2 regions of the Kitasatospora sp. NPDC094015 genome follow, and region 1 is predicted to be linked to the other one. Evidence: riboswitches for the same ligand, from Rfam matches in the RefSeq annotation. Region 1 holds a riboswitch; the other holds the start of a gene.
The links. A riboswitch is a leader RNA that binds a small molecule or an ion and turns the genes downstream of it on or off. The one in region 1 is predicted to bind glycine.

Region 1 (5,287 bases):
CTGACCCCGCCCGGTCCCGACCGGACCGACCACGCCGAGGGCCCCGGAGGATCGCTCCTCCGGGGCCCTCGGTTCACCGGGCTCAGACGCCGTAGTCGTCCAGCGGCGGGCAGGAGCAGACCAGGTTGCGGTCGCCGTAGGCCCCGTCGATCCGGCTCACCGGCGGCCAGTACTTGTCGGCCGGGTTGACGCCGGCCGGGAAGACGGCCTCCTGACGGCTGTAGGCGTGCTCCCACTCGCCCGCCATGGTGGCGGCGGTGTGCGGGGCGTTGCGCAGCGGGTTGTCCTCGGCCGGCCAGACGCCGGAGCCGACCTTCTCGATCTCCGCCCGGATCTCGATCATCGCGGCGCAGAACCGGTCGATCTCGTGCAGGTCCTCGGACTCGGTGGGCTCGATCATCAGCGTGCCGGCCACCGGGAAGGACATGGTCGGGGCGTGGAAGCCGTAGTCGATCAGACGCTTGGCGATGTCGTCCACGCTCACCCCCGTCTCCTTGGTGAGCGGACGCAGGTCGATGATGCACTCGTGCGCGACCAGGCCGCCGGGGCCGGTGTAGAGCACCGGGAAGTGCGGGGCCAGCCGCTTGGCGATGTAGTTGGCGTTCAGCACCGCGACCTGGGTGGCGCGCTTGAGGCCCTCGCCGCCCATCAGCCGGACGTACGCCCAGGAGATCGGCAGGATCGCGGCCGAGCCCCACGGGGCGGCCGAGATCGGGCCGACACCGGTGGCCGGGCCGGCCTCGCTCTGCAACGGGTGGTTGGGCAGGTACGGCGCGAGGTGCGCGCGCACCGCGACCGGGCCGACGCCGGGGCCGCCGCCGCCGTGCGGGATGCAGAAGGTCTTGTGCAGGTTCAGGTGCGAGACGTCCGCGCCGAACTTGCCCGGCTTGGCGAGGCCGACCAGCGCGTTGAGGTTGGCGCCGTCGACGTACACCTGGCCGCCGGCCTCGTGCACCAGGGCGCAGATCTGGGTGATCTCGGTCTCGTACACGCCGTGGGTGGACGGGTAGGTGACCATCAGCACCGAGAGCTGGTCGCGGTGCTGCTCGATCTTGGCCTTGAGGTCCTCGACGTCCACGTCGCCGTCGACCAGGGTCTTGACCACGACCACCCGCATGCCGGCCATCACGGCCGAGGCGGCGTTGGTGCCGTGCGCGGAGGAGGGGATCAGGCAGACGTCGCGCTGGGCGTCGCCGTTGGCCAGGTGGTACGCGCGGACGGCGAGCAGGCCGGCCAGCTCGCCCTGGGAGCCGGCGTTCGGCTGGATCGAGACGGCGTCGTAGCCGGTCACCTCGACCAGCTGCTGCTCCAGCTCGCGGATCAGGGCAAGGAAGCCGCCGACCTGCTCGACCGGGGCGAACGGGTGCAGCTGGCCGAACTCGGGCCAGGTCACCGGCTCCATCTCGGTGGTGGCGTTGAGCTTCATGGTGCAGGAGCCGAGCGGGATCATGCCGCGGTCCAGCGCGTAGTCCCGGTCCGACAGGCGGCGCAGGTAGCGCAGCATGGCGGTCTCCGAGCGGTGGCTGTGGAAGACCGGGTGGGTCAGGTACTCGTCCTCGCGCAGCAGGCCGGCGGGCAGCGTGTCGGCGGCCTCGGCCACCTGGACGTCCTTCAGGCCGAAGGCGGCCCAGACGCCCGCCAGGTGCTCGCGGGTGGTGGTCTCGTCGCAGGAGATCGAGAGGGTGTCGGCGTCGACCCGGAACAGGTTGATCCCGGCCTCGGCCGCGGCGGCCACCACCTCGTCGGCGCGCCCGGGGACGCGGGCGGTCACGGTGTCGAAGAACGCGCCGTGGGCGAGCTCGACGCCGCCGGCCCGCAGGCCGTCGGCGAGCGCGGCCGCGTAGCGGTGGGTGCGGCGGGCGATGTCGGCCAGGCCGTCGGGGCCGTGGTAGACCGCGTACATCGAGGCCATCACGGCGAGCAGCACCTGGGCGGTGCAGATGTTGCTGGTGGCCTTCTCGCGGCGGATGTGCTGCTCGCGGGTCTGCAGCGCCAGGCGGTAGGCCCGGTTGCCGTCCACGTCGACCGAGACGCCGACCAGGCGGCCGGGCAGGTTCCGGGCGTACTGGGCGCGCACGGCCAGGTAGCCGGCGTGCGGGCCGCCGAAGCCCATCGGCACGCCGAACCGCTGCGAGGTGCCGCAGGCGATGTCGGCGCCGAGCTCGCCCGGCGACTTCAGCAGGGTCAGCGCCAGCAGGTCGGCGGCGACCGCGACGACCGCCCCGAGGCCGTGCGCCTGCTCGATCAGCGGGGCCAGGTCGCGGACCGCGCCGGAGGCGCCCGGGTACTGGAGCAGCACGCCGAAGACGCCGCGCTCGGCGATCTCGGCCGGGATGCCCTCGGACAGATCGGCGACGACCACCTCGACACCGGTCGGCACGGCGCGGGTCTCGATCACCGCGGTGGTCTGCGGCAGGGTGTCGGCGTCGATCAGGAAGACCCCGCCCTTGACCTTGGTGACCCGGCGGGCCAGCGCCATCGCCTCGGCGGCGGCGGTGCCCTCGTCGAGCAGCGAGGAGCCGGAGGTGTCCAGGCCGGTCAGGTCGGAGACCAGGGTCTGGAAGTTGAGCAGCGCCTCCAGCCGGCCCTGCGAGATCTCCGGCTGGTACGGCGTGTAGGCGGTGTACCAGGCCGGGTTCTCCAGCACGTTGCGCAGGATCACCGGCGGGGTGAAGGTGCCGTAGTAGCCCAGGCCGATCATCGAGGTGAACACCTGGTTGCGGGCGGCCAGGGCGCGCAGCTCGGCGAGCACCTCGGCCTCGCTGCGGCCGGCCGGCAGGCCGAGCGCGGTCAGGCTCTTGATGGCGTCCGGGACGGCGGCGTCGGACAGCTCGTCCAGCGAGCCGTAGCCCACGTGGGCCAGCATCTTCGCCCGGGCGGCGTCGTCGGGCCCGATGTGGCGGTTCTCGAAGGGGCTTGCCTGCTCGAGCTCGGTGAGGGTGGCGTCGCTGCGGCGACCGTTGGTCGGCTGGGCGTTCATGGGGGTCGAAGCCTCCTGGTCGATGACCGGCTGGGGTGCGGACGCCGACCGGCGTTCGCCGCTGCGCAGCAGCGGCGGCCATGAGCGCACGAACCCGACAGGCCTCCCCCTCTGTCATCGGGACCTGAGAGCTTCGCCCGCACGGGAGGCCCGGGGGCCGCCCGCCGGCTTGCACCGTCGGTGAGGGTGGTGCCGCCGGCTCCCGCGCCGGCGATCCTGCCCTGCTTTCCAGAGTGACCTGTCCCACACGGTACGGGTGCCTGAGAGATTCCGGGGAGGAGTTGCTCCTTCGGCGCCCTGACGCCCGGCTTCGGCGGGCTCAGGGACTCTCCCGAGCGGGCTCGGCGGTCGCCGCCCAGGGTACCAGCGCGGTTCCCGCGGATCACGGGCCAGGTCGGACGGGCCGGGCGCCGCCGTGCCCCGGACGGCGGCGCCCGGGTCGCCCACGTCCGATTGATGGCTTTTCGTGTGAAGTGGCGGACGGCCAGCTCCTTCGACCGCCCCCTTGACGGCCATTCGCAGGAGCAGTTGGACGGAGGACAGCGTGCAGACCGATATCGATCCGCGCGACCTGATCGGACACAAGGCGGTCGACCGGAACGGTGACAAGATCGGCACGGTGGACGAGGTGTACCTCGACGACGCCACCGGCGAGCCGGAGTGGGCCGCGGTGCGGACCGGGATCTTCGGCCGGGACGCCTTCGTCCCCCTGACCACCAGCGAGTTCGCCGGCGACGAGCTCCGGGTGCCCTACGACAAGTCACTGATCAAGGAGTCCCCGGACTTCGGGGTGGGCCAGCACCTCTCGCCCGCGCAGGAGCTCCAGCTCTACCGCTACTACGGGCTGGACGCCGGCGGTCCGACCCAGCCGGTCTCCGCCTCCAACGGTTCGGCCGCCGCGGCGGCCACGGTGGCGGCGGGCGACCGCAGCAAGGACATGGACTTCGGCAAGGTCTCCTCCGGTCCGGCCACGATGGCCCCGCCGGAGTCCTCGACGTCCTCGACGTCCTCGACGTCCTCGGCATCCTCGAACCTGAGCGCCCCGCCCTCCTTCGGCTCGGGCCCGCCGACCGCCGTGCCGATGGCCGTACCGATGTCGGCGCCGGCCGAGGCGCCCACGGTGCACGGCAGCCCGATGGCCACGGCACTGCACACGGCGCCGCCGAGGTCCGCGCCCGACACCCGGATGCCCGAGGAGAAGCAGCCCGAGCAGAAGCGGCCGGAGCAGCTGCGGCCCGAGCAGGGCCGGCCCGAGCAGGAGCGCCCGACCACCGCGGCGCCTAGCTCGCCGGGCGACCCGGTGGAGGTCACCTGCCGGGAGGAGCGCCTCGACATCACCACCGAGTGGCACGTCCTGGGCACCGCGCGGCTGCGCAAGTACGTGACCAGCGAGCCGGTGGAGCGCAAGGTCCCGGTGGTCCGCGAGCGGGTCCGGGTGGAGCGGGTGCCGGTCACCGATGCAGAGCGGGCCGCGCTGACCGAGCAGGAGATCGCCGAGGGCGTCGAGGAGGTCACCCTGCGGGAGGAGCGTCCGGTGGTGCGCAAGTACCTGGCGCCGATCGAGCGGGTGCGCCTGGTGGTGGAGCGCTACACCGAGGAGGCCGTGGTCCGCGAGGAGCTGCGCCGCGAGCAGGTGGAGATCCACGACAGCACCGCCCCGGCCGCCGCGGACACCCCGCCGACCGGCCAGGCCCAGCGGTCGGCGCCGGCCTCCGGTTCGATGCCGGACGCCCACCGCCCCGAGCCGCTGCGGCCGTCCTGAGCCACCGTCACCGTCCGCTCGTCGCAGGCCGTTCGAAGTCCCGTCCCCGCGTCCGCCGGGGGCGGGACTTCGGCTTTACCGAAGCTTCACCACTCGATATTTGACACACTGAACTATTCAGCGGCATGGTTACTTCATTCGATTCACTATCTCGTGCCTGAAGCAGCGCGCTTCGGGAAGCCAGAACCGGAGGAAGAACCGTGAGTGAGGCATCACAGCCCGCCATCACGGCCGACAAGCCGACCAGTGCCCGGGTGCTCCCCGCCCTCGTGCTGGCCATGCTGGCGTTCAGCGTGGTGCAGACCGCAGTCGTCCCGATCCTGCCCTCGCTGGCCAAGGAACTGAACGTCTCCGGCTCGAACATCACCTGGCTGATGACGGCCAACCTGCTCTCGGCCGCCGTCCTCACCCCGCTGCTCGGCCGGTTCGGCGACCTGCGCGGCCGCAAGCCGATGCTGCTGGTCTCGCTGGCCGGCCTGGTGGCCGGCTCCGCCCTCGCGGTCGGCACCCACTCCTTCACCTGGCTGGTCGTCGCCCGCGTCCTG
Region 2 (5,287 bases), on a different contig from region 1:
AGCTGGAGCGGCCCGGCCGGCAGCCGGTCCAGGCCGACCGCGATCCGGCGCAGGTCGGCCCAGGGCACGCCGACCCCGCCGCCGGGCACGTGCGGGTCGAGCCACAGGCCCCAGCGGGTGCGGTAGAGCGCGTTGGCGATCTCCAGGCCGGAGATCACCTCGTGGCCGCGGGCCCAGCCGCTGGCGGTGAGCTGCCCGGGGGAGGTGACCGCCGGGGCGTAGCCGTGGCCGCCGATGTCCATGTTCCCGTACTGGGCGTCCGGGCTGCCGGGCTGCCCGTGCCAGAGCAGCATCCAGACCTGGCCCTCGGCCAGCGCGCGCAGCAGTGCCTCGTAGGCCTCGTACCGCTCGGGCGCGACCTGGCCCAGGGCGCGCTCGATCGCGCCCGGGTCACCACCGGGACGCGCCGCGCCGGCCGGGCCCCACTGGCCCGGCGCGCTGCCGCCTGCCGCTCCCGCGCTCACGCGTCCACCTCGCTCTCGCCCGTCCCGTCGCCTGCGCGCCCCCCGCCGCGCGGGGTCGTCGGCAGCAACCCTATTGGGCCGGGCCGACGAACGTCATACCGCCATCCCCTACCGGAGAGTTGCTCCCCCGCCCGGCGACCGGCCCGGCGCCGCCCGTGGATCAGCCCCGGACGTAGAACGGCCGCACCCGGGCGAGCAGCCAGTCGACCACCGGGTCGGCGGCCAGGTCGAGCAGCACCAGGTGGACGCCCCAGGCCGGAGCGGCGGTCGCGAGCGCCCGGCCGAGCGCCTCCCCCACCCGGGCCGGGTCGGCCGGCAGCCCCGGGTCGAACTGCACGCCCAGGTAGAGCAGGGTGGCCTCGCCCTCCACCTTGGCCAGCGCCCGGCGGGCCGTCAACACTTCCGGCAGCAGCGCGAGTTCGGCGCCGGCCGCAGCCAGGAAGGCGTACGGCTCCTGGTGCGGCTCGGGCTCCTTCAGCGCCACCCGGGCGCCCTCCAGGACGGCCTCCCCGCGCTCGCCCTGCGGCCCGCGGCGCAGCTCCCCCACGCCCTCCGGCGGCACCGGGATGCCCACCGGCGCCTCGGGGTTGACCGCGATCCCGATCCCCAGCGGCAGCCCGCGGGCGAACTCCCACATCGGCGCGATCGCGAACGCCATCCCGGGCGCCTGGCGCAGGAACTCCTCCTGCGAGGAGAACACCGGCACGTACGGGGCGCCGGCCAGCTCGATGGTGGGCAGGTCCAGCGACTCGCCCTGGCGGTCCGCGCCGGCCGGCAGCGGGATCCAGACCTGGCTGCGGGCCAGCACCTCGATCACCCGTGGCGTGGCGCCCGGGTCACCGAGCGCCGCGGTGAGCACCTGTTCCAGCTCGTTGACCGGCCAGCTCCCGCCCTCGGGAGCCGAGCCCGGCTCCGTCCAAGGCTGCGCCTCGCCCGCCGGGTACCCCATCCGCTTGTGCCCCTTCCAACCTGGCCGGGCGGGCCACCTGCCGCGCGGCCCGTGCGCCGGCCGAACGACCGTCCAGCAGAGCGTATCGCCCGGCCCCCCTCCCCCCGGGCCCCACCGGCATGCCATGATGACCCCGATCCAACTTCATACTGGCCGCTCGAACCCGCGCGGGAGAGTCCGGAGTGCCTGATGCAGGCAGGGCCGGCGCCGAAGGAGCAAGTCCTCCCCGGAATCTCTCAGGCCACCCATACCGCCCGGGCTAGGCACATCTGGAAAGTGGACACGGCCGCGCCGTGCGCCCACCCACGGTGCAAGCCGCCATCCTTGGTTGCGGTGAAGCTCTCAGGTTGTGACGACAGACGGGGAGACTCCGCCCCCGCATGCCCGCGTCCAGACGCGGGTGCGCTCCTGTCAGTGCCAGCCGAGGAGTCCCGCCACCATGTCCCTGCGCCACACCGCACTCGACGCCCTGCACCGCTCGCTGGGCGCCACCATGACCGACTTCGCCGGCTGGGACATGCCGCTGCGCTACGGCTCCGAGCGCGAGGAGCACCTCGCGGTCCGCACCAGGGCCGGCCTGTTCGACCTCTCGCACATGGGCGAGATCACCGTCAGCGGCCCGCAGGCCGGCGAGCTGCTGGACCACGCGCTGGTCGGCTTCATCTCCGCGCTCGGCGTGCTGCGCGCCCGCTACACGATGATCTGCCGCGAGGACGGCGGCATCCTGGACGACCTGATCGTCTACCGCACCGGCGAGACCGAGTACATGGTGGTCGCCAACGCCTCCAACGCCCAGGTGGTGCTGGACGCGCTGACCGAGCGGGCCGCGGGCTTCGACGCGGTGGTCCGCGACGACCGCGACGCCTACGCGCTGCTGGCCGTCCAGGGCCCGGAGGCGAACGGCATCCTGGCCTCGGTGACCGACGCCGACCTGCCCGGCCTCAAGTACTACGCGCTGCTGCCCGCCACGGTGGCCGGCCGCCAGGTCTGGCTGGCCCGCACCGGCTACACCGGCGAGGACGGCTTCGAGATCTTCTCCGCCCCGGCCGACGCCGAGCACCTGTGGCAGGCGCTGACCGAGGCCGGCGCCGACAAGGGCCTGGTGCCGTGCGGGCTGTCCTGCCGCGACACCCTGCGCCTGGAGGCCGGCATGCCGCTGTACGGGCACGAGCTCTCCACCGACCTGACCCCGTTCGACGCCGGCCTCGGCCGGGTGGTCCGGTTCGACAAGACCACCAACGACGGCGAGTTCGTCGGCCGCAAGGCGCTGGAGCAGGCCGCCGCCGCGGCCGAGTCCAACCCGCCGCAGGTGCTGGTCGGCCTGGTCTCCGAGGGCAAGCGCGTCCCGCGCGCCGAGTACGCCGTGGTCTCCGCCGACGGCACCCCGATCGGCCGGATCACCTCCGGCTCGCCCTCGCCGACCCTGGGCAAGCCGATCGCCATCGCGTACGTGGACGCGGCGCACGCCGCCCCCGGCACCGCGGTCGCGGTCGACGTCCGCGGCAAGCACGAGCCGGTCGAGGTCGTCGCGCTGCCGTTCTACAAGCGCGCCCGCTGAGGCCCACGCACCCCCGGTTCCGGTCCGCACAGCGGACTGCTTCGCCCTACCCTCTTGCGATCCTGGAGAATGACGTCATGAGCAACCCCACGCACCTGCAGTACACCAAGGAGCACGAGTGGCTGACCGCGGCTGACGCGGACGGCGTCTCCACCGTCGGCATCACCAAGCACGCCGCCGACGCGCTCGGCGACATCGTGTACGTCCAGCTCCCGGAGGTCGGCGAGACCGTCACCGCCGGCGAGACCTGTGGTGAGCTCGAGTCCACGAAGTCGGTCAGCGACCTGTACTCGCCGGCCACCGGCGAGATCGTCGAGATCAACCAGGCCGTCATCGACGACCCGGCGCTGGTCAACGGCGAGCCGTTCGAGGGCGCCTGGCTGTTCAAGCTCAAGGTCGAGGCGACCGACGAGCTGATCGACGCCGAGGCCTACACCGCCTTCACCACCGGCGGCTGACCACCGCGTGCAAGGGGGCCGGCCGCAGCGCGGCGGGCGGCCCCTTCCCCTCAGGTAACCGCCCAGCCCTACGGGAAGACCCCATCATGACGGTTCTCAACCAGTCCCTGCACGCGCTCGACCCGGAGATCGCGACCGCGGTCGACGCCGAGCTGCACCGCCAGCAGACCACCCTCGAAATGATCGCCTCCGAGAACTTCGCCCCGGTGGCGGTCATGGAGGCCCAGGGCTCGGTGCTGACCAACAAGTACGCCGAGGGCTACCCCGGCAAGCGCTACTACGGCGGCTGCGAGCACGTCGACGTGGTGGAGCAGATCGCGATCGACCGGATCAAGGAGCTGTTCGGCGCCGAGCACGCCAACGTGCAGCCGCACTCCGGCGCGCAGGCCAACGCCGCCGCGATGTTCGCCCTGATCCAGCCGGGCGACACCATCCTGGGCCTGAGCCTGGCGCACGGCGGCCACCTGACCCACGGCATGAAGATCAACTTCTCCGGCAAGCTCTACAACGTGGCCGCGTACCACGTCGACGAGAAGTCCGGCCGGGTCGACATGGCCGAGGTCGAGCGCCTGGCCAAGGAGCACCAGCCGAAGCTGATCGTCGCCGGCTGGTCCGCCTACCCGCGCCAGCTGGACTTCGCCGAGTTCCGCCGCATCGCGGACGAGGTCGGCGCGCTGCTGATGGTCGACATGGCACACTTCGCCGGCCTGGTCGCCGCCGGCCTGCACCCGTCCCCGGTGCCGTACGCGGACGTGGTCACCACCACCACCCACAAGACCCTGGGCGGTCCGCGCGGTGGCGTGATCCTCTCCAAGGCGGAGTGGGCCAAGAAGATCAACTCCGCGGTCTTCCCGGGCCAGCAGGGCGGTCCGCTGGAGCACGTGATCGCCGCCAAGGCGGTCTCCTTCAAGGTCGCCGCCTCGCCCGAGTTCAAGGAGCGCCAGCAGCGCACCCTGGAGGGCGCCAAGATCCTCGCCGAGCGCCTGCTGCAGGCCGACGCCACCGGCGCCGGCGTCTCGGTGCTCTCCGGCGGCACCGACGTGCACCTGGTGCTGGTCGACCTGCGCAACAGCGAGCTGGACGGCCAGCAGGCCGAGGACCGGCTGCACGAGGTCGGCATCACGGTCAACCGCAACGCCGTCCCGAACGACCCGCGGCCGCCGATGGTCACCTCGGGCCTGCGGATCGGCACCCCGGCGCTGGCCACCCGCGGCTTCCAGGCCGAGGACTTCCGCGAGGTCGCCGACATCATCGCCGAGGCGCTGCTGCCCGCCTTCGACGAGGCCAAGGCCACCGCGCTCAAGGCCCGCGTCACCGCGCTGGCCGAGAAGTACCCGCTCTACCCGAACCTGTAGTTCACCCGGGGGTAGGGCGGGGGACCCCGCCCCACCCCCCGGTTCTCCGGGGCACCGCGCACACTGGAACGTGGTCGCGGTGCCCCGCGCCGTGTCCGCACGCCCCCCAGCACGTCTCCACGAGACCAGACAAGGACGTCCCCCGTGGCCATCAGCGTCTTCGACCTCTTCTCCATCGGCATCGGCCCATCCAGCTCGCACACCGTCGGCCCGATGCGGGCCGCCCGGATGTTCGCCCGCCGCCTGAAGTCCGAGGGACTGCTGGCCCAGGTCACCTCCGTCCGGGCCGAACTGTTCGGCTCGCTCGGCGCCACCGGCCACGGCCACGGCACCCCGAAGGCCGTCCTGCTCGGCCTGGAGGGCAACTCGCCGCGCACCGTCGACGTCGACCAGGCCGACCTGGACGTGGACCGGATCAAGGCCGAGAAGCGGCTGCGGCTGCTGGGCGTGCACGAGATCGGCTTCGACCCCGACACCCAGCTGGTGCTGCACCGCCGCAGGTC

Region 2: linked by a shared signal. The riboswitch ahead of gcvT (glycine cleavage system aminomethyltransferase GcvT) and the one ahead of gcvP (aminomethyl-transferring glycine dehydrogenase) in region 1 are both predicted to bind glycine.

Annotation. Positions count from the first base shown of each region.
Region 1 covers NZ_JBEOUL010000036.1:12,980-18,266, reverse strand. The annotation lists gene ABT014_RS29825 (DUF5999 family protein) at 1-4, shown strand, start outside; gene gcvP (aminomethyl-transferring glycine dehydrogenase) at 83-2,980, opposite strand; glycine riboswitch at 3,219-3,324, opposite strand; partial or broken gene ABT014_RS29815 (PRC-barrel domain-containing protein) at 3,525-3,851, shown strand; gene ABT014_RS29810 (YsnF/AvaK domain-containing protein) at 3,918-4,742, shown strand; gene ABT014_RS29805 (MFS transporter) at 4,943-5,287, shown strand, end outside.
Region 2 covers NZ_JBEOUL010000005.1:305,103-310,389, reverse strand. The annotation lists gene ABT014_RS09330 (enhanced serine sensitivity protein SseB C-terminal domain-containing protein) at 1-380, opposite strand, end outside; gene ABT014_RS09325 (enhanced serine sensitivity protein SseB C-terminal domain-containing protein) at 625-1,413, opposite strand; glycine riboswitch at 1,572-1,676, shown strand; gene gcvT (glycine cleavage system aminomethyltransferase GcvT) at 1,853-2,971, shown strand; gene gcvH (glycine cleavage system protein GcvH) at 3,049-3,429, shown strand; gene glyA (serine hydroxymethyltransferase) at 3,516-4,784, shown strand; gene ABT014_RS09305 (L-serine ammonia-lyase) at 4,929-5,287, shown strand, end outside.